2 regions of the Paenibacillus sp. FSL K6-2524 genome follow, and region 2 is predicted to be linked to the other one. Evidence: a T-box and tRNA genes for the amino acid it is inferred to sense, from the RefSeq annotation. Region 2 holds a T-box; the other holds one or more tRNA genes.
The links. The T-box of region 2 lies ahead of lysS (lysine--tRNA ligase). A T-box ahead of a tRNA ligase gene usually reads a tRNA of that ligase, here a tRNA-Lys.
Positions count from the first base shown of each region.

Region 1: it has a tRNA-Lys gene. The T-box ahead of lysS (lysine--tRNA ligase) is inferred to sense a tRNA for this amino acid. The anticodon was not compared.

Region 1 covers NZ_JBBOSP010000001.1:2,154,075-2,166,053, forward strand. The annotation lists gene NST85_RS09505 (phosphate ABC transporter substrate-binding protein) at 1-98, shown strand, start outside; gene pstC (phosphate ABC transporter permease subunit PstC) at 178-1,080, shown strand; gene pstA (phosphate ABC transporter permease PstA) at 1,077-1,964, shown strand; gene pstB (phosphate ABC transporter ATP-binding protein PstB) at 1,977-2,735, shown strand; gene NST85_RS09525 (hypothetical protein) at 2,803-3,339, opposite strand; gene NST85_RS09530 (hypothetical protein) at 3,510-3,686, opposite strand; gene NST85_RS09535 (YjcZ family sporulation protein) at 3,880-3,996, shown strand; gene NST85_RS09540 (DUF1540 domain-containing protein) at 4,302-4,457, opposite strand; gene NST85_RS09545 (radical SAM protein) at 4,554-5,510, opposite strand; tRNA gene NST85_RS09550 (tRNA-Ala) at 5,678-5,753, shown strand; tRNA gene NST85_RS09555 (tRNA-Lys) at 5,769-5,841, shown strand; gene NST85_RS09560 (MFS transporter) at 5,950-7,152, opposite strand; gene NST85_RS09565 (TetR/AcrR family transcriptional regulator) at 7,177-7,758, opposite strand; gene NST85_RS09570 (transcriptional regulator) at 8,265-8,909, opposite strand; gene NST85_RS09575 (ATP-binding cassette domain-containing protein) at 9,135-10,166, shown strand; gene NST85_RS09580 (ABC transporter permease) at 10,163-10,978, shown strand; gene NST85_RS09585 (galactose-binding domain-containing protein) at 11,084-11,731, opposite strand; partial or broken gene NST85_RS09590 (glycosyl hydrolase family 8) at 11,789-11,979, opposite strand, start outside.
Region 2 covers NZ_JBBOSP010000001.1:3,314,692-3,326,670, forward strand. The annotation lists gene NST85_RS15115 (TetR/AcrR family transcriptional regulator) at 1-292, opposite strand, end outside; gene lysS (lysine--tRNA ligase) at 1,126-2,586, opposite strand; T-box leader at 2,684-2,949, opposite strand; gene NST85_RS15125 (DUF1048 domain-containing protein) at 3,155-3,430, opposite strand; gene NST85_RS15130 (DUF1048 domain-containing protein) at 3,441-3,788, opposite strand; gene NST85_RS15135 (PadR family transcriptional regulator) at 3,788-4,093, opposite strand; gene NST85_RS15140 (GNAT family N-acetyltransferase) at 4,560-5,450, opposite strand; gene NST85_RS15145 (MATE family efflux transporter) at 5,772-7,148, opposite strand; gene NST85_RS15150 (NAD(P)H-dependent flavin oxidoreductase) at 7,204-8,166, opposite strand; gene NST85_RS15155 (CHY zinc finger protein) at 8,169-8,507, opposite strand; gene NST85_RS15160 (energy-coupling factor transporter transmembrane component T family protein) at 8,508-9,311, opposite strand; gene NST85_RS15165 (ATP-binding cassette domain-containing protein) at 9,312-10,160, opposite strand; gene NST85_RS15170 (energy-coupling factor transporter ATPase) at 10,157-10,945, opposite strand; gene NST85_RS15175 (SDR family NAD(P)-dependent oxidoreductase) at 10,949-11,764, opposite strand; gene NST85_RS15180 (MaoC family dehydratase) at 11,764-11,979, opposite strand, start outside.

The DNA of each region.
Region 1 (11,979 bases), 1.2 Mb from region 2:
CTGATGAAGTACAAAATGCGGATGTAGTTGAACTGGGTTACATTCCAGTTAGCAAAATGCAAGTTACACGCGATGTAGAAGGAAATATCACGAAATAAACATATCACAACATCATATCAGCAAGAAAAGAGGCGGAACTATCTGCCTCTTTCTGTGCTGTGTAAAGGGAGAGGTTTCATGGCTCAGTCCGGCGGGAAAAAAAGGGTACAACCGCATATCATAGAGGAATGGACCGGTAAGATATACACTTCATTATGTATTACTTTTTTGATTGTAACTATATTTTCAATGGTTTACTTTGTTGCAGCTAAAGGATTAAGTTCGTTTTTTGTAAACGGGGTTAGTTTTAAAGAGATTTTTGGTAGTACAGTCTGGAAACCTGACGGAGAACCGCCATTGTTCGGAGCGTTACCATTTATTATAGGTTCCTTTAGTACTTCGATATTAGCCGCACTCATTGCAGCTCCTCTTGGTATTTGTGCAGCATTGTTTATGGTTGAGATTATGCCAAAGTACGGAAAAAAGTATTTGCAGCCTGTAATTGAACTCTTGGCTGGTATTCCTTCCGTAGTCTACGGTTTTGTGGGTTTGAGTGTTGTTGTACCATTTTATAGAGATCTGTTTCCAGGGCAAGGACTAGGGATTGTGGCAGGAGCTACGGTTCTATCTATCATGATCTTGCCAACGATTACTTCAATTGCTACAGATGCGCTTTCTGCTCTTCCTTCCGGACTTAAGGAAGGTTCTTACGCATTGGGTGCAACAAGATGGCAGACGTTGTATCGGACAGTTATTCCTACAACGATGCCTGCATTAATGACGGGGGTTGTACTCGGTATGGCCCGTGCTTTCGGTGAAGCTCTTGCAGTTCAAATGGTTATTGGTAATGCACCGCATATTCCGACTTCCCTCTTTGAATCAACATCGACATTAACAAGTGTCATTACATTAAGTATGGGGAACACGGTCATGGGTTCAGTTCAGAACAATGTACTGTGGACTTTAGCATTTATTCTTATGGCGATGACGTTCATCTTCGTATTTACAGTTCGATGGCTTGAGAGGAGAGCGAAACGATGAGTGCAAAAACTGCAGATAAAATAGCAACAGCGGTAATCATTACACTTGCGGGTTTTATCGTTCTTATTATGGCGGGGCTACTGGGATTCATTCTTTATCGTGGGGTCGGACATATTAGTTTTGACTTTCTGACTTCTGCTCCTCAGACGATTAAAGCTGGGGGAGGAATTGGGCCGCAGTTATTTAACTCTTTATACCTGCTGATTTTAACTATGATTATTACGATCCCTTTAGGTCTAGGTGCGGGCATCTATATGAGCCAATACGCTAAACCGGGGAAGATTACTGATTTTATTCGATTGATTGTGGAAGTATTGTCTTCGTTCCCTTCCATCGTAGTTGGTTTGTTCGGCTTGCTTGTTATCGTTAATATGTTTGGCTTTGGGTTCTCCTTGTTCTCAGGTGCGTTAGCTCTGACGGTATTTAATCTACCGCTGATGGTGCGGATCACTGAGCAGGCTATGGCTAGTGTACCTCAGGCGCAGAAGGAAGCCAGTCTAGCTTTGGGCTTGTCTAAATGGAAAACGATCAAATCGATCATGCTACCTATTGCGTTCCCGGTCATTCTAACAGGTACGATATTGTCTGCTGGCCGCGTGTTCGGAGAGGCTGCGGCACTGCTGTTCACTGCAGGTATGAGTAGTCCAAGACTTGACTTCGGTAACTGGAATCCACTAAGTCCAACGTCGCCGTTAAATCCTTTTCGTCCTGCAGAAACGCTTGCTGTTCACATTTGGAAGATCAACTCCGAGGGCTTAGCTCCGGACGCACCAGAAATTGCTGCAGGAGCTTCAGCTGTGCTGATTCTTACTGTGTTGATTTTCAATCTCCTTGCTCGCTATATCGGGCGTTTAATGCACAAGAAATTCACGGCCACGAAATAGGAGGGCTTTTATATGCATAATATCGAATTATCGACTAAAGATTTGAACGTATTCTATGGAGAGAAGCATGCGGTCAAGGATATTTCACTCGACTTTGCTGCTAAACAAGTAACAGCCTTGATTGGTCCTTCAGGATGTGGGAAATCTACATTCTTGCGGAGTCTAAATCGGATGAATGATTTGATTGATGGAGCAAAGATTACGGGGGAAATCTGGTTAGGGGACGAGAATATTAACGACCCTAAAACGGATGTTGTGCTAGTTAGGCAGAAGATCGGAATGGTGTGGCAGCGTCCGAATCCTTTTCATAAATCTATTTACGAGAATATAGCCTTTGGGCCTCGTTACCACGGGATAAGAGACAAACGGAAACTGGATCAAATCGTTGAGGAATCGTTAACAAAAGCAGCGATTTGGAACGAGACGAAAGATCGTTTAAATAAGTCAGCACTTTCGTTATCTGGAGGACAGCAACAACGTCTATGTATTGCCAGATCTATTGCCGTCAGTCCTAACATCATCTTAATGGATGAACCTGCTTCGGCGCTCGACCCTATCTCTAGTGCCAAAATTGAGGAGCTTATTGCCGATTTGAAGCAGGAGTATTGTATCATTATCGTGACACATAACATGCAACAGGCTGCCCGAGTATCCGATAAAACGGCTTTCTTCTTGATGGGCGATCTTGTGGAATATGATGATACAAGTAAGATTTTCACAAATCCATCGGAGAAACGAACTTCTGATTATATTTCCGGAAGATTTGGTTAATTCATGGCTACAGAATAATAAACCCGGACGCTTGTTAAGCGGACCGGGTTTATTTGATTCCCTGGGTCTACAGTAAGGAGATAACGAGCAAATTATAGAGAACTAGAGGCAGAATAACGTCATTAAAACCAGCTCCAGGTCCACCGAAGAAAGCACGAGATTGTGGATGATGACCTTGCTGTCCTAGACCGGGATACTGATGACCGCCCTGATGACCGCCATGATGACCGCCATGATGTCCGTCATGATGTCCGTTATGATGTCCGTCATGATGTCCGTCGTGATGTCCATCGTGGTGACCACCTTGATGCCATCCCTGGTGCCATCCTTGATGCCCTCCTGGGTTCCAACCTTGATGTCCTCCATTCCATCCATTGTGTCCATGCATAGGAGTCCCAGGAATGATTAGGAACATGTGGTCACCATCCATATGAGACAATCGGCCTTCATATGTTATTCCATCTACTGTCTGTACGCGTATAGGATGATTAGCATATTGATTCCCGAGCTGGTGAACCTGATTCTTGATTCCTCTCATGGCTCGAATCGAGTTTTCATCGGCTCTATAAATAACTTGATTTTGACTCTGCCCTTGTAAAGACATAAATTTATTACCTCCACTAAGTCTTTTTTTCCTTCTGCCGTATCGTATGCGGTAGTCTATAGGGAGGTGCCTAGTACTGTTGTGCCAATAATGACGAGGGATTCTGATCTCTGTCTTCAGTAATCAAAAATAAACAAGATGCACGAGCATTTTAGCTCTAAGCGCCTTATTTAGGATTTGTTCTTATTCAGTTTCTTCTCAGTTTCTTCGCGTTCTTTAATTAATGAGTAAAATGAGAATAAATCCCCAAGTACCGTAAGCCCAGCTGCGATGATAGCAAGGTCGTCGGCTGAAAGTTCATTATTAGCTTCTTCTTCTTCCTCTAAAATAATGTTTCTTTTTGGCAAGGATATCACCTACACCTGAATTGTATTAGTTTCATCATATGCAATGAATTACTAACTGGAGCAGGCGATTTTCATATTACATAGGATTATCGATGTGCAAGATTTTATTTATTCAATACAAGGCAAGTGCCGTGTCTGAAGAGACCAAATCCTAATATGATGATCTATACTTCTGAAAAGGGAGGGAAAACAAATGTCGGGATGTTGTAATGATGGAATTGTTGGTGGAGCTGGATTAGGGACTTCTACAGGGGTTATATTGGTTTTGTTCATTCTTCTTGTAATCGTATCAAGAGCATGCTTATTCTAATGTAACAATCCTGAGTGAACTACAGGTCCAGTATATTGATTTGCTGGGCCTGTAGGTATTTCTGTTTATATTAGTAGCTTTTAATTTCGATATCCCTTATTTAAGTAAGTTGAGAAGTTCTTAACAACAGATGTATCGTTATGATGCTCTTCCTCCGGTTCAAAGCGGGCAATGAACTGATCACCCCACAATATTGGTAATACATAATAACTGTATTGGCTGATATTTATTCAATATTACCAGTATATAACGAAAGGAAAAAGCCCCGCTAGTTTGGATTCAAGCGGAGCTCTTTCAAGTGTAGATTAAATTTTGGGTTCGAAAGTACGACAGTCGGTTTCTGCTGAATTTCTGGCTTGCTTTCCCTGATGACTTACTACATAGATAGAGGATGCGGCGCATTTATTCCCGGGAGCCCAATAATTACAATTGTTTACTTCACATAGTACATCCTTTGCCATAGTTATTTCACCCCCCTCCTATATTAAATAGGATGATCAGGATAAATGGGGGATATACATGAGGAAATCACCATGATGTGAGAAATATGTGATGAATTAAACTCCTTGCGGGAAAAGTGCATCAAGAGCAGGGCAAGGGCGCTTCTCTAAATATTGTTCAAGTGGGGCAGGCATATTAGAATATATGTCTTTTAATGAAGTGCCCTTATAAATATTACCGATGATTACGGGATGGCACAGCTCAGAGATAAGTATATCGCCATTGCCATGCAAGTGAAGTTGTTTCATTCCTTCAATGCAATGTGGGAAGTACACTCCAGGTTGTTCTTCAAATCCAAGTGCTTCAGCAAATCGATCCATACAAGTAAAGTAGAGAACAGTATCATCCTTCTTGTGTTGAATTAGATCATTTACAGCCTGTTTCAACGCATCCCGTGCAGCGATTGACTTCCAACCCGTATGGTCCATGATGATGCTGTTCTGAATTTCGTGAGTTCTTACACCTAATTGGTAAACTTTATTGCTTATTTCCTGCATATTATGCTCAGTCTCAGCGAATAGAAGAGTCTCGAGAACTGTATCAATGCTAGTGGTTGCGCACATGGAAATGTTACTACATATTTTATCGAAGATACTTGGATGTACGTTGTAGTAGTTAGAATGACTCTCAGCAGTTGTAAAATTAAATGAGAAGTGGATGGTAGTTAATCCGGCATCAGCCAATTGCTGAATTCGTTCAGGATTTAACAAGCTACCGTTGGAATTCAACTGGGTTTCAATACCTCTGGATCTACAGTAGGCTACAATCTCGACACAATCTTGAAATTTCAAAGTGACCTCGCCACCGGAAAGTCGAACTCTTTTGATGGTTGGAATCTCTTCGAGGATACGAATAACTTCTTTGCCATCTATAGATTCCCCATCGTTTCTGTTATAAGCACAGCAATAGTCACAACGGAAATTACAATTGGAGGTTACCCCAACTTCTAGTGCCTCCAATTCATAGGTAACGGGTTTCTCAAGCTCAAGGAATTTATATTTTATATTGTTCATCGTTTCAAAGTACCTCCTGAAGATAATATAATGTGTTGTGTTAAAATCAAACATCCAACCTTAGTGATTATATAGGTATATCCATTTTGATTTTGTGATCTATTTAACTTTTTGAAATAATGATTGACATGTGCCGCGATTTTTTATAAGATGTAATAGTCGCTCGCGGGGCCTTAGCTCAGCTGGGAGAGCGCATCGCTGGCAGCGATGAGGTCAGGGGTTCGATCCCCCTAGGCTCCACCAAAACTTTATATTTATGGATTGTTAGCTCAGTTGGTAGAGCACTTGACTCTTAATCATGTGGTCCAGGGTTCGAGCCCCTGACAATCCATCCTTAAGAAAACGGCAGAGATGCCGTTTTTTTGCTATGTAAATATTTATCCTTAAGGCATAAAAAAAGCTGCCGAGATCTTCTCGACAGCCTAAGCATTTCCTCAAATTATTTGACCAAGCCACTAACTGCTTGTTTTTCTTTCCACATCATTGTAATTACAAGACCAATAAACATAATGACTGCAGCAAAGAGATACGGATAGTTGATGTTGACATCAAATAATATACCAGCTAATGCGGGCCCAGCGATATTACCTAAGCTTGTATATGTTGAGTTCATTCCAGCGACAAATCCTTGTTCTTTTTCTGCAGTTTTTGATAAAAAAGTCGTTAATGCTGGTCGTAGCAAGTCAAATGCGAGAAAGATGAAGCTTGTTACTAGCAAAACGGCTAAATAGTTGGAGATCATGGTGGATGCTACTGCTAACACGATGCCAGTAATTAAGCATATCTGGATGAGTTTCTTTTCACCAAGCTTACCGACCATTTTACCAAACAAAAAGACCTGAACAACAACCCCGAAGATGGAACTTATTGTAATAATGGTTGCAATATCTCTTGGAGTGAAGCCAAATTTATGATCAGAGAACAGACTAAATACAGTTTCATAAGCTGATAAACCAAAGGCCAGAACAAACACTATAATAAAGGCAATAATATATAGTGGATGAAGCGATCGCTTAAGATCACTTATAAAGTTGGTATCTTTTTTTAGCTTACTAATTTCCAAAAGCTGCTGTTTGGATAGTGGCTCTTTTAAAATAAATAGGGATGAAATACATGTTATTAATGCGAAACCACCAGCAAAGTAGAAGGGGGCACGCACACCTAGCTCAGCAATAAAACCTCCGATACCTGGGCCAATGATAAAACCGATACTAATGGCGGCAGAAATATAGCCCATGGCTTTTGGCCTTTCCTCTACTGAGGTAATATCTGCAACATAGGCAGTAACGGCTGGCATAATAAATGCACCACTAATGCCTCCTAATATTCTGGATAAATAAAGAACGGATACATGTGTACCTAAACCAAAGATCACTTCTGATACACTGAAGATGAATAAGCCGATGATAATCATTTTCTTTCTGCCATAAGTGTCAATCCATCGTCCTGCTAGGGGAGACATGAGAAATTGTGCGAAGGCAAAAGCAGCCATAAGATAGCCCATTGATTGGCCCGATAAATGCATCATATTCATAAAGGATGGCATTACAGGGACGATAAGTCCGACTCCTAGAAAAACGATGAAGATATTACTTAATAAAATGAGTAAGACTGTTTTTTGTTCTTTTATTGGTTTCTTCATGAATGAATACCTCTCTTTGTATAGTCATAGCTGTGAAATACCTCTCCAAAATACGGTCCATGAGGCATTTAGTTTCTCATTTAGACGTATTTCATTATTCCCATAAACAAGCTCTAGCATGATCGAATCAACTACACCTGAGAAGGCAAGAGTAGGGATGGAGGCTACATCTTCCTTGATGACTTTGGCATCGATCCAATCTTGAAATTTGCGTTCTAGCACGGTTTGAATCTTATTCTCCGTATCGATTACTTCCTCATCAATCGCTGCAGCTAGATGGGGTGGTGGAAAAAAAGAAATACGCAACCAAAACTTTAACTGCTCGTTCTTTTGGAACAAATCAATTACCAATTGCAGATATCCTAATAAATCTGCTTTGGGATTTTGGGTATCCACTTTACTTAAATACTTTAGTTTCGATGTGATTTCCGTCTCTTTGGCATCTTGTAAAACTTGCAGAAAAAGATCATCTTTTCCTTTGAAATGAGCATAAAGAGACTGCTTTCTCATACCGACCTTCTCGGCAATTTGAGATAGAGATGCCCCCTCATACCCATGAGTTGTAAAACACGTCAAAGCGATGTCTTTAATTTCTTTACTTTTCAATAAACTCACCTCGATATTGACGAACGTTCGTCAGTTATACTACCAAATCTAATTTTTTAATGCAAATGAAATTTTAAGTATGTGATTAAGGTCATGAGAAGTTCTATTCTGAATGAACTTTTCAAAGTTATTAATGAAGGAACGCATTTTCAAGGGGGGGGATGGCTTGCGGAAATCGGTCAGGGGTTCGAACTATGACAATTCATCCATAAGAAACGGTAGGGATGCCGTTTCGTGGAGGACCAGCGATTTGTGTGAATAATTATGATAACGAATTTGAGGCTCATGCTGAGAACTCTGCACACTCTGCACACTCTGAGAAATAACGCTGCTTCTAACGGAACTGAGCGCCGTTAATAGGCTGTAAATAGGCATGTTATTATTCTAACGGAACTGTACGACGTTATTGAGGAACTTAGGTGCATTAATCTGCTTGTTTTCGGCAAATAGCATCGCTCAGTTCCGTTACATAATAATTATGGCAAGTTTTCAAGAAATAAGGTCTGCTAGTTCCGTAAGCGATAGACACGATATCTGATTTTACCGTTAGTTACTTCTATAAGGTCCAAATCAACCAGCTTATGCAGAAGTTGCCGGGCATAACGTTCTGTGATTCTTAGATGTTCTGCTAGTTCCAGTGGCGTAAAGGGGTGCAGTAGTCGCCTGGAAAAACGAAGGGTTTCAGCTTCAAGAGCGGTCATTTGGCAAGGTAAATCGGATGAGATGAATCTACCGATAAACGAAAGAATCAGCTGCTGACATTGCTGAGGTTCATCTTTGATGGAAAGATAGGCGATCGGTAGGAGAAGCCAATCGTCCAGTGCCAGTAAACACTGCCGCCAGCATAAATCCTTAAAGCGCTTTACATCAAGATCTCTTGCATGGGGACCAAAGCCTTGGATTTCTATTCCGCCTTTCATACCTCCAGGCATATAGGCCAGGTCTACATAACGAAATCCATTGTGAAAATCACGCACCTCCCATTCAGGATAGAGATTATCGAAATTTTTAACAGTGGGAAACCAAATGGTCCGCAGAAATTCCACACTTCCATGACCTAAACCCTTCTCAAGCAATTCACGCCTACGAAAATTAGCTGTTGTTATATTGTTTTGCATCCATTCCTCATATTTTTGCTCAAAGCTTGACACGAGCTCTCACTCCTCTAATAGTATGGAAACAGAAAAAAGCCGCCCGATACAAAAGTATCGAAGCGGCGTGTACTTCACGACCTGATTATTTTTATTATAACGCGCGAGGTTCCCGTCTACAACATTAATGTTGTGTTGTATCAACTCCCAGTCCCATTTACATTCAGTTTAAAAATGCCTGTTACGATCTCAATATAATCAATAAGGTTGATTGGAGGGATTGAAATGGCTTATATAAACAGAAAAGGAATGGAGCCAAACTATGGTGATTTGGCTGTGGAAGCATACGGACTCGTCAAAACATTTGGTGACAACCGTGCGGTGGATGGTGTTAATTTGAATGTGCGTGCGGGAACGATCTATGGTGTGCTTGGACCGAATGGGGCAGGCAAGACCACCACCATTCGAATGCTGGCGACCTTGCTTCGACCAGATGCAGGCTCGGCGCGAATATTCGGGCATGATGTGCTGAAGGAGTCGCAAATCGTCCGTCAATTGATCGGGGTGACCGGCCAGTATGCTTCGGTAGACGAGTCACTTAGTGCTACTGAGAATCTGATCATCTTCTCTCGATTACTCGGGTTGGGGCGCGCGGAGGCACGGAAAAAGGCAGCGGATTTACTCGAGGAATTTGGACTGACGGAGGCCGCAAAACGTCCACTTAAAAATTTCTCTGGTGGTATGCGCCGCAGATTGGATTTGGCGGCAAGCCTTATTGCTCAACCACCGCTTATTTTCCTGGATGAGCCGACTACGGGGCTAGATCCGCGTACGCGTTCACAGATGTGGGATACGATTCGCAGGCTGGTGAATACGGGATCAACCGTCCTGCTCACAACGCAATACCTTGAAGAAGCAGATCAACTAGCAGATCGGATTGCAGTCATCGATTACGGTCGAGTCGTCGCCGAGGGTACAGCGGATGAACTGAAATCATCCGTAGGCACCTCATCGTTACATTTGAGTGTTCAAAATCCGCAGCAAATCGAGGATGCCCGTCGGACCGTTGAACAGGTGCTGAAGGTACAGTCTAATGTGTCGTTGGAAGCTGGAAAGATTACGGCACCGATGGCGAACGCTGATTTGGTCACAGACCTATTGATCGCCCTCCGAACGGAAGGAATTCATTTGTCTGAGATGAGTGTGCAGAAGCCGACCCTGGATGAGGTGTTTCTAACTATCACGGGCCATGGGGTGAAAGCAGATGCACCACTCACATCCGACCCATCAAGTAAAGTGGAGGTGGCAAGAGTATGAATAGCAGTTCTTTGAAGCAGAGCGCTAATCGCCAACTGAAAAATCACACGAGCTTCGGTCAGGCGATCCGCCACTCTTTGACGATGGCCTATCGAGGTCTATTGAAGATTCGGCGTACCCCTGAGCAATTGTTCGATGTTACACTTCAACCCATCATCTTTACCCTTATGTTTACCTACATCTTTGGTGGAGCCATCTCCGGTGACATCGCGAGTTACTTACCCGTCATCATTCCAGGCATTCTGGTACAGACCGTGATTACGACCTCAATCGTTACAGGTATCCAACTGCGCGAAGATATGGATAAAGGTGTGTTTGATCGATTCAAGTCGCTACCTATCGCTCGTATAGCACCGCTCGCTGGGGCTTTGCTAGCAGATACCGTTCGGTATACGATAGCGACAGTTCTCACTTTTAGCATGGGATATATTATGGGGTATCGTCCCGAGGGTGGCCTAGCTAACGTCGCCATTGCCGCGATTCTAGTAATTTTCTGCTCATGGGCTATTAGTTGGATCTTTGCCTTCTTTGGGGTTATTGCTCGCACGGCGTCAAGCGTACAGGGGATATCGATGATAGTGCTGTTTCCGCTCACGTTTCTTTCCAACGCATTTGTCCCGGTCGATACTATGCCCAACTGGCTTCAATGGTTCGTTAAAATCAATCCGATCTCGCACTTAGTCACTGCTGTCCGGGAACTGGCCAACAATGGAACCGTGGGCTGGGATCTCGTCATCTCCCTTATCGGTGCGGCTGTGATTGTTGCAATCTTTGCTCCAATCACTGTACGTGCATATATGCGTCGGACTTAGTGCAACGAACTTCGATGGTAGAGTAGAGAGGGGACTCTTTCATTACAGACGTCACAAAAAGAACGGAGAGGCGTGAATCACGCTTCTCCGTTCTTTTGCTATCAATTAAGAACCATATACTTCAAATTCATAGAGTGAATATCCATATGTTGTCCCTCTTGTTATACCAAGTACTCTTACATATCTACCGCTCTTGGCTGTAAACGTAATATCGTCAATTCCGCCATCGCCAGTTGTTGTGGTATAAGCATCTGTCCAAGTGGTTTTATCATTGGAAACTTGGATTTTATAGCCCTTAGCGTAAGCATCTTCCCAGTTTAATTTTACGCGATAGACGCTTTGGGTGGCACTCAGGTCTACATAAATCCACTCGTTATTGCTACCTTCATTACTAGCCCATCTCGTCGTCAACACGCCGTCAGTCGCTTTGGAAGCTTCAAATCCAGTTCCTTCTATGGAGCTTGCTACAGCCGTTTTGCCAAGAGCAAGATTAACGCTTGTTGGTGGGTTTGCATTTGTTGTTGCGGTCGCTGTATTACTATTTGCTGAAAAGTTACCAGCCGCATCAACTGCTTTAACTGTATAACTATAAGCGGTGGATGCCGTCAATCCATTGTCACTGAAAGTAGTACCCGTTGATGTACCAACTGGAGCACCATTGCGAGAAATTTGATATCCAGTTACCCCGACATTATCTGTTGAAGCTATCCAGCTTAAATTGATTGAGCTGTTTGATACTACAGCTGTAGTCAAGTTTGTGGGAGCTGTAGGGGCTTGTGTATCTGGTGTTGGTGTTCCGCCGCCAGCAGTAGGTATCCACCAATTTCCTGAAATGAAGAGCATGTTAAGCAAGTTGTAGGAATCGCTGAAATATCCCTCTTTCTTATTCTTCATCCAGTCCCAACCAGCATTCACCCATGCTTGATGTGCGCTGTTTGTTGTTGCTGCTGAAATAAACGGTGATACGAAAACGGCTGTAGCATATGACCCTCTTGCCGTAC
Region 2 (11,979 bases):
AATCTTCTTCACCATATATCATGAAACTAAAGATAAGCTGAAGTGCCTCAGTTGCAGTCTTAGAGCGTTTAACTTCACCCGTAAGCTCAGCATTCACTTTATCGCGAAATCGGTCCATTGCTTTCAAAAATAGCGTATGCTTGTCGCCGAATGTGTCATATATACTTCTTCGATGAACTCCCATATGCTCGACAAGATCTGTCAGAGATGTCTTCTCGTAACCCTGTTCCCAAAAGAGCTTCATCGCCCTATCTAATACTACTTTCTCATCGAATTCTTTGCTTCTTGCCATTCTTCTATTCCCTCCCTAATAGTCAATATAACATATTGAGAACGATCGGTAAAGAAAGACTCGCTATACATCAAAATGAGCGATTAAACAATGGCCGCTGCTTTCCTTGGGTTATTCAACTAACCTACCCATTGAGAAAAGGGCTACCAATCGGTAACCCTTGCTCTGTTGAACTATTGTTACATGTTAGAAGTGTCTAATTATCCTATAATTTGGAAATTCCGTTTGGAACTATGCCTGTGTGTTGAATGGTACGAATCTGAGAAGTTGTTATCCGAAATCCAACCAGAATAAACGAAGAGGTTGCATTGTTAAAGTTAAAAGCTCGTAAGTTTGAAATATTCTGGCTACCACGGAAAATCCGGAAATTCCCTGTAAAGTTACGGCCTGAAAACAGTACTAACGTAACTTGACTTGGAATTACAACATTTCTTAGCCGAAAACTGGAGATGATGTTGTTAAAACCGAATAATCCCAGATTTGAAACTGCCACTCCCCGTCTAAATGTTAGACTTCTTCCAGTAAAGTTAAAACGCGAGAAAAAAGTAACTCTAACATTTCGATTAAATATTAATCCCATTCCTTTCACTCTCCTATACATAAGATAGTAACAGTGTATGAATTGGTTAATATAATTGCTTGGACTTATACTATTAATCTGGAACTCTTCCAGATATCATATCCCGCCCAATCGCAACGCGGCTTCCAGTACATGTCTGCCCTTAAGCATAGCAAAAGCGATGGATCCGTTCCATCGCTCGTTGAGTTAGACCGTATATATATTCGCCAATGGCGCTTGAAAGTATAAATTTTTTCTGAGACCCTGATCCAAATTATATTTTTTTAGTTAAGGGGAATAAAATACAATCTTTAATTGTCTCACTATCTGTCAAAACCATCAATAGACGTTCAATCCCGAATCCCCAACCAGAAATTGGAGGCATTCCATATTCCATAGCCAATAAGTAGTCTTCATCCATTTCCATTGCTTCTAAATCGCCACCACTTTTCAGAGTGGCTTGTGTCTCTAATCGTTTTCTCTGTTCAACAGGGTCCACTAATTCTGAATACGCATTGATAATCTCTGCACCATTGACTACCAATTGGAATCGATCTGAAATTTCTGGACTGTCATTATTTGCTCTTGCTAATGGTGATAGATCAATAGGGTGTTTGATTAAAAATGTTGGTTTTATTAATTGTGGACGACACATTTTTTTATATAGAAGATCAATAAAGTTCCCTCTACCTAAAGTCTCGATATTCTCATGTTCTAAATAAATATCTTTTCGTTTTGTTTCTCTATATAAGTCATTTACATTTGAATACAAATCAATATCGATGCCCGTATCTTTTAGAATTAAATCTCTAAATGAAACAACGTTCCACTCTAATGAAAAATCAATTGTTTGTCCTTGTATTTTAATTTCTGTTGTATTAAATGTTTGTTTAAGAACATATAAAATCATTTCACGCATGAGTGCCATTGTATCTTCATAGTTCCAATAAGCTGCATAACCTTCAACCATTGTAAATTCTTGAAGGTGTTGAGGGCTGACTCCTTCATTTCTAAAGCATTTTGCAAATTCAAATATTTTTGTAAAGCCACCCACAATTAGTCTTTTTAAGTAAGTCTCTGGTGCAATTCGCAAATTCAATTCCGTATCTAACGAGTTATGATACGTTCTAAATGGGCGTGCTAAAGCACCCGAGGAAGTGTGTTGTAATACAGGTGTTTCCACCTCTAAAAAGTTTTTTTCTTCTAAGAATCTACGAACAGCACGCACTAACTTTACTCGCATTAACATACGATTTTGTGTTTCTTTTGTCATCATTAAATCTAAATAACGTTGTCTATAACGTGTGTCTATATTGCTTAATCCATGCCATTTATCTGGTAGTGTGTGTAATGCTTTCCCAAGAAAAACATAATTTTCGATACGAAGCGTTTTTTCATTTGTTTTCGTAGAATACATATTTCCTTCTACACCAATAAAATCACCTATATCGAAAAAGTGGATGAAATCATTATAAGCCTGCTCCCCAACCTCTCCTTTTTTCAGAAGAAGTTGTAAATTACCTTGTATGTCTGAAATTGTGATGAAACTAAATTTATTAAACTGACGAATCCCCATGATTCTTGCTGCAACTCGAACCCCTGATGTCCCATCCTCAAGTGAAGATGCTTCGTAAAGTTCGTAATTTCTCGGAAATCTTTCAGGATATACTGGAACCCCCTGCGATCTTATAGACTCTAATTTTTCTATTCTAAGGGTTGTTTGTTCATTACTCATTCTTATCCACTCCAATTTTTATAAGCATATTTTCGCTTGTAAATTCGCATTTATACTTCTAAACGACAAAAAAACTCCCACCCCCAAGATTATTCATCTTGAGGACGAGAGTTATTAACTTCGTGGTACCACCTCAGTTTGTTGATAAGTTACCCTACCAACCTCTTCGGGTACGGCAACTAAAATAATTGATTATACCCTATCTCTTTAACGGGAGATCCCGTCGCAGCATCACTAAGAACATTCTTAGATCCGTGCGAAGCTCCAAGCCCTTTTTCATTAAGATCATTATTACTCCTTCCCACCTACCGGAGCTCTCTGGAAATAATTAATCAAAATTACTCTTCTCTTCATAGCTGTTTATTCTATATTACATAATTTAAAACATTTTAGCCTAGAAAAATGGTTTAGTCAATTTTGGCTACGTTGTATAGATATTATTCGACATCCTGCTAGTTTACTGTTACGCTTCCTTCCCGCCATGATTTACATTCGTTTCAGCAAACCTACCCGTTAGCGTAACAATCAGGTACGTAGTTTATCACTCGTTCTTCTCATATATGTCAGCTTAGGTGTTTGAATCTTTGAATAGATCGTCGCAGAAAGCCGCAACGTCACTGCCTGTTACTTCGAACACACCTTTCCCCAAGACCGCTCCCTCTTCAAAAAGATCAATAATCCCTGAGAGCAAACCCGTCCAGTCGGTTAGTTCAACAGTGCCGACTTTAAAGAGATATTTTTGAATTTCTTTATATACAATCTGATAATCTTGCGGGAGCGCTTTGACACGCGCCACATGCGCTCGCCACTTTTTTTTGCCTACGATGATATCGTTTATGCTCATTTTTTCCTCCCTATTTACCTAATTTTTTGGCGATATTATTGTTGAGTTGCTCACGCCACTTATCGCGATAAGACTTTGCCCCTTCTTCACCAGCCAGCGCTGAACAGAAGCCTTTGATATCGTCACCTAACACCTCTTGAACATGCTGACCGTCAGCCGCAGTTTCTTCGAGTAGGCCAAGCACACCGTCAAGAATTGGCATGAGGTTACGACCGGTGAAATCTGAATACGAAAAAAGATTGGTATTAATTTCGGTCCATGCTGTTAGATAATCAACTGGCAGCTTTTTGACTCGAGATTCAAAAATTTTAAAATCTTTAGTCATGTCGTTGCCCGTGATTTTATCCCAAAAATTCATTATATTTTCTCCTTTAACTCGTTAATTTTTGATGATACGAACTCCCACTTTTCCCAGAACCTCAGCAGTTCCTCGCTTCCCGCGTCGTTAATCGTGAAAAACTTTCGCGGCGGTCCCATATCGGAGGGCTTCCTGGTGATCTCCACCAACTTGTTTTTTTCAAGCCGAATTAGGATGGTGTACACCGTTCCGTCCACAATATCTGTAAAGCCGAGGGCATTCAGCCGTCGTGTGATTTCGTAACCATAGGTTTCTTGGCGACTTATAATTTCAAGGACACAGCCCTCAAGGACCCCTTTGAGCATTTCAGTTAGGTTATCCAGCACACTCACCTCTTTCTATTCTGTATCACCGGTATGCAGTAATACTTACTACTGCTATAAAGTAACACTTAGTAGCTGATTTGTCAATATAACGTTTGCTCCGACACGACTCTTACATTTTCAACTTTCCTGCCAGTTTGTTAAATCATCGACCATCGAATATAATCTTAGCCTATTCAATAACACAAATGTTCCTCATAAAAAAAGAAAAGCCTGATTTATCAAGCTTTTCTTCACTTCATTGCGTTATGTTTGCACTTTTATGTCATGTCATTGGACATCTAATGAGCATGCCACTACGGCTTCCTGCGATATTTATGTTTTAATTGGTTCTTTTCCACGTCCACCACTCCACATCAAAAAAGTCACCACTTTTGAAACGTTAGTATTAAATGCTTCTTCTTTGTTATCCCTAACGAACATCTAACCATATACAGCAGCACAACCGTTATGAATGTGAAGTTAATGGAATTAAGAAATGTTCTGTTCCAAAGTCACATGTCGGGCGAACAAACAATGTATCATCACTCTCTGTTATGAACTCAGTATGAAGGTTCTCATTATCGTAATCTGGTGTAAAATAAAAATGAATAATCTCTGTGTCAGCAGAAACTATACTGTTTAAAATTATATCGTAATCAACTTTTTGTTTGCTGATGATATCAAAAATATGAAGATGTTTATCATCCTGCTTAAAAATTACAATGGTATCAACATCTTCGATATAATAAATCGCATCATTAAATGCTAATATGAAGTAGAACATCAATAGATGTTCATTATTCTTCACACCCATTATTGAAGATACAGGTATTCTTTCCACAGCAAACTGCTCCATCATTCGGAAATCGTCTGTGTTATCCGTATCTAACCTACGTATCGAATGTGTAGTTGCCGTTTGTGCTTTTAGATCTAACTTGTTTAGTGAGAAGCTACTTTCTTGCACTTTTCCAAACCCAAATCTAGGATAAAAATCTAGAACCGATTCATTCGCAAATAAGTAAATAAAGTCGAATTCTTGTTCATATTTCTTAATAATATGATTCATCAGTTTCCCCGATAAGCCTTGGTTACGGTAGTCGGGATGCGTCATAACTGTACCCACTTGAATGGCTGTGTACTCTTTACCATTAGATACAAATTGCATTTTGTTTATGGAAGCATTTGCGATCACTTTATCTCCATCAACGTATGAATAACATATATAATTGTCGTTCCAGCATCCTTTTTCATACCATTTTTTGAAATCCAGTCCAAATACTATTTTAGCCAATTCATTAAAGCTTTCCTTATATGTTTCTATGTCCTTGTAGTCACTTACCAATTGATAATCAGTCATATAAACCTCTCACAATTTCTTTAGTTTTTGTTAGCCACTTATCAATGCTTATAATATGACCTCCTATCAAGTATACTTTCAATTTGTTCCGCCATCAAAGACTTTAATCTATTCTTACTCTGAACTCCCTCCGCAAAATTCACATGATAATACGTCATTATCCCCCCCATTGTTTCACACTTGTTTTCTAACAAAACCCGAAAGTCATAATTAAAGTTCAAAACTAAAAAGAACCAGGTCGTATGACCGGGCTCTTTTACATTTGCGATGACCTTATCGCCATCAACGTTTGAATTACTTATATGTTCAATGTGCTTGTAGTCACTTACTTAGTGATGTTGAATCATCTTTAAGAAGCTTCTTGATCGTGAGTCCGAATAAAACACAGCAGGTCAGTGCCGCACAGAAATCCGCAATCGGTTCAGCAATAATAACCGCATCAGTTTTCGGACTAATAAATGTGGGAAGCAAGTAAACCAATGGAATAAGCAAGATAATTTTACGCAAGATCGCAATGAAAATAGAAACTTTAGCTTGTCCCAGGGCAATAAAAATCTGCTGGAAGGCAAGTTGAATACCATAAATACATGTGCCTAAGAAAAATATCTTCATTAATCTAGCTGTCAGCTCAATAAGTTCAATATCATCAGTAAAAATCATAATGGGAATCTCCGGTATAAAGATGGCTACTCCCCACATGACCAAACCAAAAGCCGCGCAAAAAACACTACTATATTTAATAGTAGATTTAACACGAGCAAAATCGCGGGCTCCATAGTTATAGCCAATAATAGGCTGTGCCCCTTGTGCAAAACTAGATAACAGAAGCGCAAATATTTGCATAAGTGTTCCCAAGATCCCCATGGCTGCTATATAGAGATCACCCCCATATTTACCGAGAGATGTGTTAAATACAATTTGGATTAAACTTTCGGTCGACTGCATAATGAAGGGTGAAAGTCCCAAGGCTAGTACACTTGTCACTACCTTTGGGTTAATCCGCATATTGGCCAAGCGCAGGCGCAGATGGGCACGTTTGGAGGTTAAAAACCTCAATACCCAAATAGCTGAAATGAATTGTGCAATAACAGTAGCCAGTGCTGCACCCTTGATTCCCATATTCATCCCAAAGATGAAAACAGCGTCGAGAATAATGTTTACCACTGCCCCAACACATATCGTGAGCATGGCTGTTTTAGCATAACCTTGTGCTGCAATGAATGGATTCAGTCCCATAGATACGAGTACCGCTACTGTGCCAATTAGGTATATGCCTAAAAAATCGTTAGCAAACGGCAATGTATCAGGGCTTGCGCCAAATAGTGTTAAGAGTGGTGACTTAAAGATGAGAAAGACAGATGTAATAATTACGGATGCAATTAACAACATTAAGAAACAACTACCTAGCAGTTCTTCTGCTTTTTTATGTTCGCCTTCACCCATCTTTATGGAAGCTAAAGGTGCCCCGCCAACTCCGATTAGTGACGCAAATGCTGTAATCACCATGATAATTGGAAAAGATAATCCAATAGCCGATAAGGCTAGCGTTCCATTTTCAGCCATTCTTCCGACGAACATTCGGTCAACTAGACTGTACATGGCATTTATCAACTGCGCAACGATGGCAGGAGTAGCCAGTAAAAAAATTAACTTGGGAATACTTTCGTTCGCAAAACGATCATTCATATGAATTTTCATTACAATGGTCATCCTTATTCACTGTGACTTGAAATCATTGCTAGGAGTTGTTGTGCTATACAGCTCCCCATTTGCCACGAATACTCTCAGCCTCTTTAACCATTCTATCTATCAGCTCGGCGACCGTAGGAATATCGTGGATCATGCCCGTCACTTGACCAGCCCAACCAAAACCGTCTTCTTTGATGCCATCATAAATCCACCGCTTATTGGCTTCACCGCTAATATAGTTTTTTAGCGCCTCATAGGTAGGTGTCACACGTTCAATTGCGAGAATATTATCGATGAAGTCGTTTCGCAACACCCTGGCTGGGGCACCGATAGAACGTTTGATCACCGTTGTATCTGACTCTGAACTCTCTACTAAGGCCATTTTATAAGAATCCGAAGCATCCACACATTCCTGGGTAGCGATAAAGCGCGTGCCCATTTCGATTCCTTCCGCTCCAAGTGCATGGGCGGCCATCCATCCGCGGCCATCTCCAATACCTCCCGAGGCAACGACAGGGATTTCTACCGCGTCGACGACCTGAGGTACGAGCACCATCGTTCCAACATCGTCACGTCCTAAGTGTCCTCCACCCTCTTGTCCGACAACAATCACAGCAGATGCTCCGAGTTGTTCAGCTTTTTGCGCTTGTCGGCGTGAAGAAACGAGTACAAGTGACTTTATATCCGTGGGCTGCAGTAGCTCTAAAATTGCAGTAGGGTTCCCGCCCGTAATGGTCACAACAGGTACTTGTTCATCTATTGCAACTTGTACCCGATCCATATAGTTAGAACCATACATACCAATGGCAAAGTTAACTCCGAATGGCTTATCAGTTAGGGTACGAGTACGCTGAATTTCTGCGCGCAAGGCCTCTGCGTTTGGGAGACTCATCGCTGTAACTTGTCCCAATCCACCAGCATTCGAAACTGCAGCAGCAAGGTCTGCATAACCTAAATAGGCAAGTCCACCTTGAATAATAGGATATTTTATTTGTAATAGTTCAGTTATTCGTGTTGTCCACTTCATCTTTATCTCTCCCTATTTTCTTTATCGGTAGATGGTTCGAAATATATGGGATAATGGTTGGCACATCTTTCATTAAATATAGCCCGGCAATGATAGCAACTTGTTGTGTTCATGTACTCGTGAATCGTTAATTCCTTGTGGCAATTACCGCAAAGAATAGCCAATTCGTCGAACTGATCTTGTGTCCAACGCTCGATACAATGATCTGCGTGTTCTTCATGGCATTTGTAGCAAGGATAGTAGCGATTGCAGCATTTAAACTTAATAGCAATAATATCTTTTCCTGTATGATAATGAACACATCGTGTTTGATTATCCACGACAGATCCAAAAATGTCCATCTAAATTCCCCTCATATTTAATAATAGTAGGCTCACCGTAATTAAAATGAGTATTCCCCCTACTTTATAATCGATTTGCTGAAATTTCAATGGCCTAAAAGTAGTCCGCCCCTTGCCATTCCCATAAGCACGCGCATCAATAGCATAAGTCAGTTGTTCGGCGCGTTGAGTGATCGTGAAGAGTAAAGGAATAAGAATCGGAACATAAGCCAATATTCGTTTCGGTAGCTTTAAAACCGTAATATCATATCCCCTAGCCTTTTGTGCTAGCAGAATCCGATCAAGCTCCTGCACAATGGTTGGAATAAATCGAATCGCTATTACGATCATTAAAGAAAACTGCTCTACAGGTACGTGTAATTTGGATAACGGTGCTAGTAACTTTTCTAGACCATGGGCTAGCGATAACGGTTTTGTGGTTAATGTTAATATTGAAGCGAGTAAAATAAGTAACATGATACGCCAGACGATACGTATCCCATTGTACAGCCCTTCCACTGTCACCTCAATGAATGACCAGGACCAAATGACGGTTCCTTTCGTGGATACGACATTATATATAAAAGTAAAAATCAATATAAACAAGATAGGCTTTAACCCTCTCACAAAAATGTGAAATGAGATTTTGGATAGCAATAATATGCTAACAACGAAGAGAGTTGCGACTACATAGCTAATGAACGATTCTAGCGTTAGGAAGCTTAGCATGATCATGATCATACTTATAATCTTTGTCCGAGGGTCCAGACGATGAAATACTGAATTTGTCTCCACATACTGTCCAATTAATACGGTTTTCGCCATTTAGAAGCTCCTTGATTGCAAGAATGGCCGCACTTGTTCGATAATAACCTGCTCCCTACAACTTGCAACTTCAATTGTCTGGCCGGATAGTTCCTCCACTAACTTCAAAAGTTGCAGAGGTTCTGGTAGTGACAATCCGACTTCTTCCAGTAATTCCGACTTCTCTAGAAACAAAGTGTTGGTGTCATAATGTCCCATTAATTGTCCTGCGTGTAATACCATGACTTCATTCGAATATTCGGCAACATCATCCATCTGATGAGAAATGAAGAGAATGGTGCGATTATCTTGTTTCTGCCACTTTTTTAGCAGCTGTAGTAGAGCCGTTCGGCTTACTGGATCAAGACCTGCTGTAGGTTCATCTAAAATAAGCAGTTTGGGATCCATCATCAACACCGAAGCTATAGCCACACGACGTTTTTCGCCCCCGCTTAATTGGAACGGCACCAATGGAAGAATATCCTTGGTCAGACCCACTTGCGGCAGAATTGTCTCAATTAATTTCGCTATTTGCTGATGTGAATACCCTTGTAGCTTCGGAGCAAAGGCCAGCTCTTTTAAAACCGTTGTTTCAAATAATTGATGCTCCGGATACTGAAAAACATAGCCTATATTAGGAACTACCTTTAATTGTCCTTTGGCATCCTTATGAATAGGTTGCTGATTAATCCAATATTCTCCCTCTATGTTGGGAATCAGACCTTTCAGCACTTTAGCGAACGTAGACTTGCCTGCGCCCGTTTGTCCAATGACGGAAATCCATTTGCCTTCTTGAATCGTACAGCTGACATTATGCAATGCCACCCGATCGACGTAGTTCACGCTCACATTACTTAATTGATATATCATTGAAAAGAAATCATCTCCTTCCAATTTGCCATGAGTGGCGTCTTTAGTTGGAGCTTGTGATGTAGTCGCACTGCAAAGGGCAGTTCTAATTGATATTCTGTAACGGGTACTGTTTCAAAAAAGGACAATGGATCTCCATCAAATTCAATTCGTCCTTCATGAATGAGTAAAATACGCTCTGCAGATAGCACTTCCTCCATATGATGGGTGATGTGAATGATGGTCATGCCCTTAGTATGTAGCTCATGCATAATGGACAGCACCTGTTCCCTGCCCTGTGGATCAAGCATGGAAGTAGCTTCATCAAAGATAATGATCTGAGGGCGCATGGCTAGTATCGCTGCAATAGCAACACGTTGCTTTTGACCACCGGATAGCTGATGTGGCATGGCCTCAAGGTAATCCTCCATCTGAACAGCTTGTAGTGCATAATCCAATCGGCTGCGAATTTCCTCTCTTGGGACACGAATATTTTCCAATCCAAAAATCACCTCTTCCATAACCGTTGTAGTAATGAATTGGTCCTCTGGATTTTGGAATACAAAACCTATTTGTTTATGGATCTTATCAAGGTCTACAGAGTTTGACGTATCTAGACTCTTAAATTTCACATGGCCTTCCTTCGGCAGTAGCAATCCGTCCATTAGCTTAGCAATCGTGGACTTGCCACATCCATTTGCTCCGACAATCGTCACAAATTCACCTGACTCTATTGTAAAGCTCATATCCTCTATGACAGGTTGTCCTTTTTTATAATAAAAATGGACGTGATCGAATGTAAGCATGATTCATCTTCCCTTCTGGTGCTGCCATGTCCCGAAAAATTCCTCGACGCTATTTGCGGAAAAGGCGGGTGTAGGCTTTTGCCACTTTGTCACCTTCGTACCGTTTACACCAAATATTTCACCTGTTAAATCCGGATCCGACTGTTCCAGCAGCAAGGCCACGAATCTAGCGACATCGTCGGGACTACCCACTTTCCAGAACTCGGGGAACGGCTCATTGCGGTTGGCGTACTTTTCTTTCACATGCTCGATGATAGGTCTGGTCATATCCGTTAAAGCGGCAGGGGCAATGGCATTCACTCTTATCTGATTGTGCTGTAGCTCGGCTGCTAGCGTCCACACGATACCGAGTATTCCGGCTTTGGCTGCGCTGTAATTCACTTGCCCAACAGAACCGGTCAATCCGGCAGTCGAAGTCATCAATAGAATGTCCCCACCATTGTGCATATTGGGTAATATCCGCTGAATACAGTAGAAGGCGCTATTTAAATGCACGTCTAGTACAGATTGCCACGTTTCATCCGACATGTTCATCATTTTATGGTCATGCAAATTTCCGGCGGAATGAATGAATACATCAATACATCCATACTTTGCTATTATAACATCCACCATCGCCGTGACCTCTGACGGATCTGCCACATTGGCAGCGTACCCGTTTGCCTCACCACCAGTTCGCTGAATCTCCCGCACAACTTCGTCGATTAGCGTTTGATTCATGCCGTTAACAATCACCTGATAACCGACTTGCCCAAGCTGTATGGCAATGCTGCGACCTATTCCCCTAGTCGCTCCTGTAATTACGGCTACTTTATTCATCACTGCCTCTCTTTCACTGAAAAATCTCCCAAAGCGATCACCTCGCCAGATTCTACTGTAATGGTCACTTGAATCGTGCTGTCACAGACTTCAAAGTCAAAGATCGCAATCGAATCTACTAATAGTGGCTTTTGGAATTTCATGCTATAAGATGAGATCCATTGTGATGGATGCTCGTTTAAATACATGGATTGTGCTAGCCCCATGATATACAT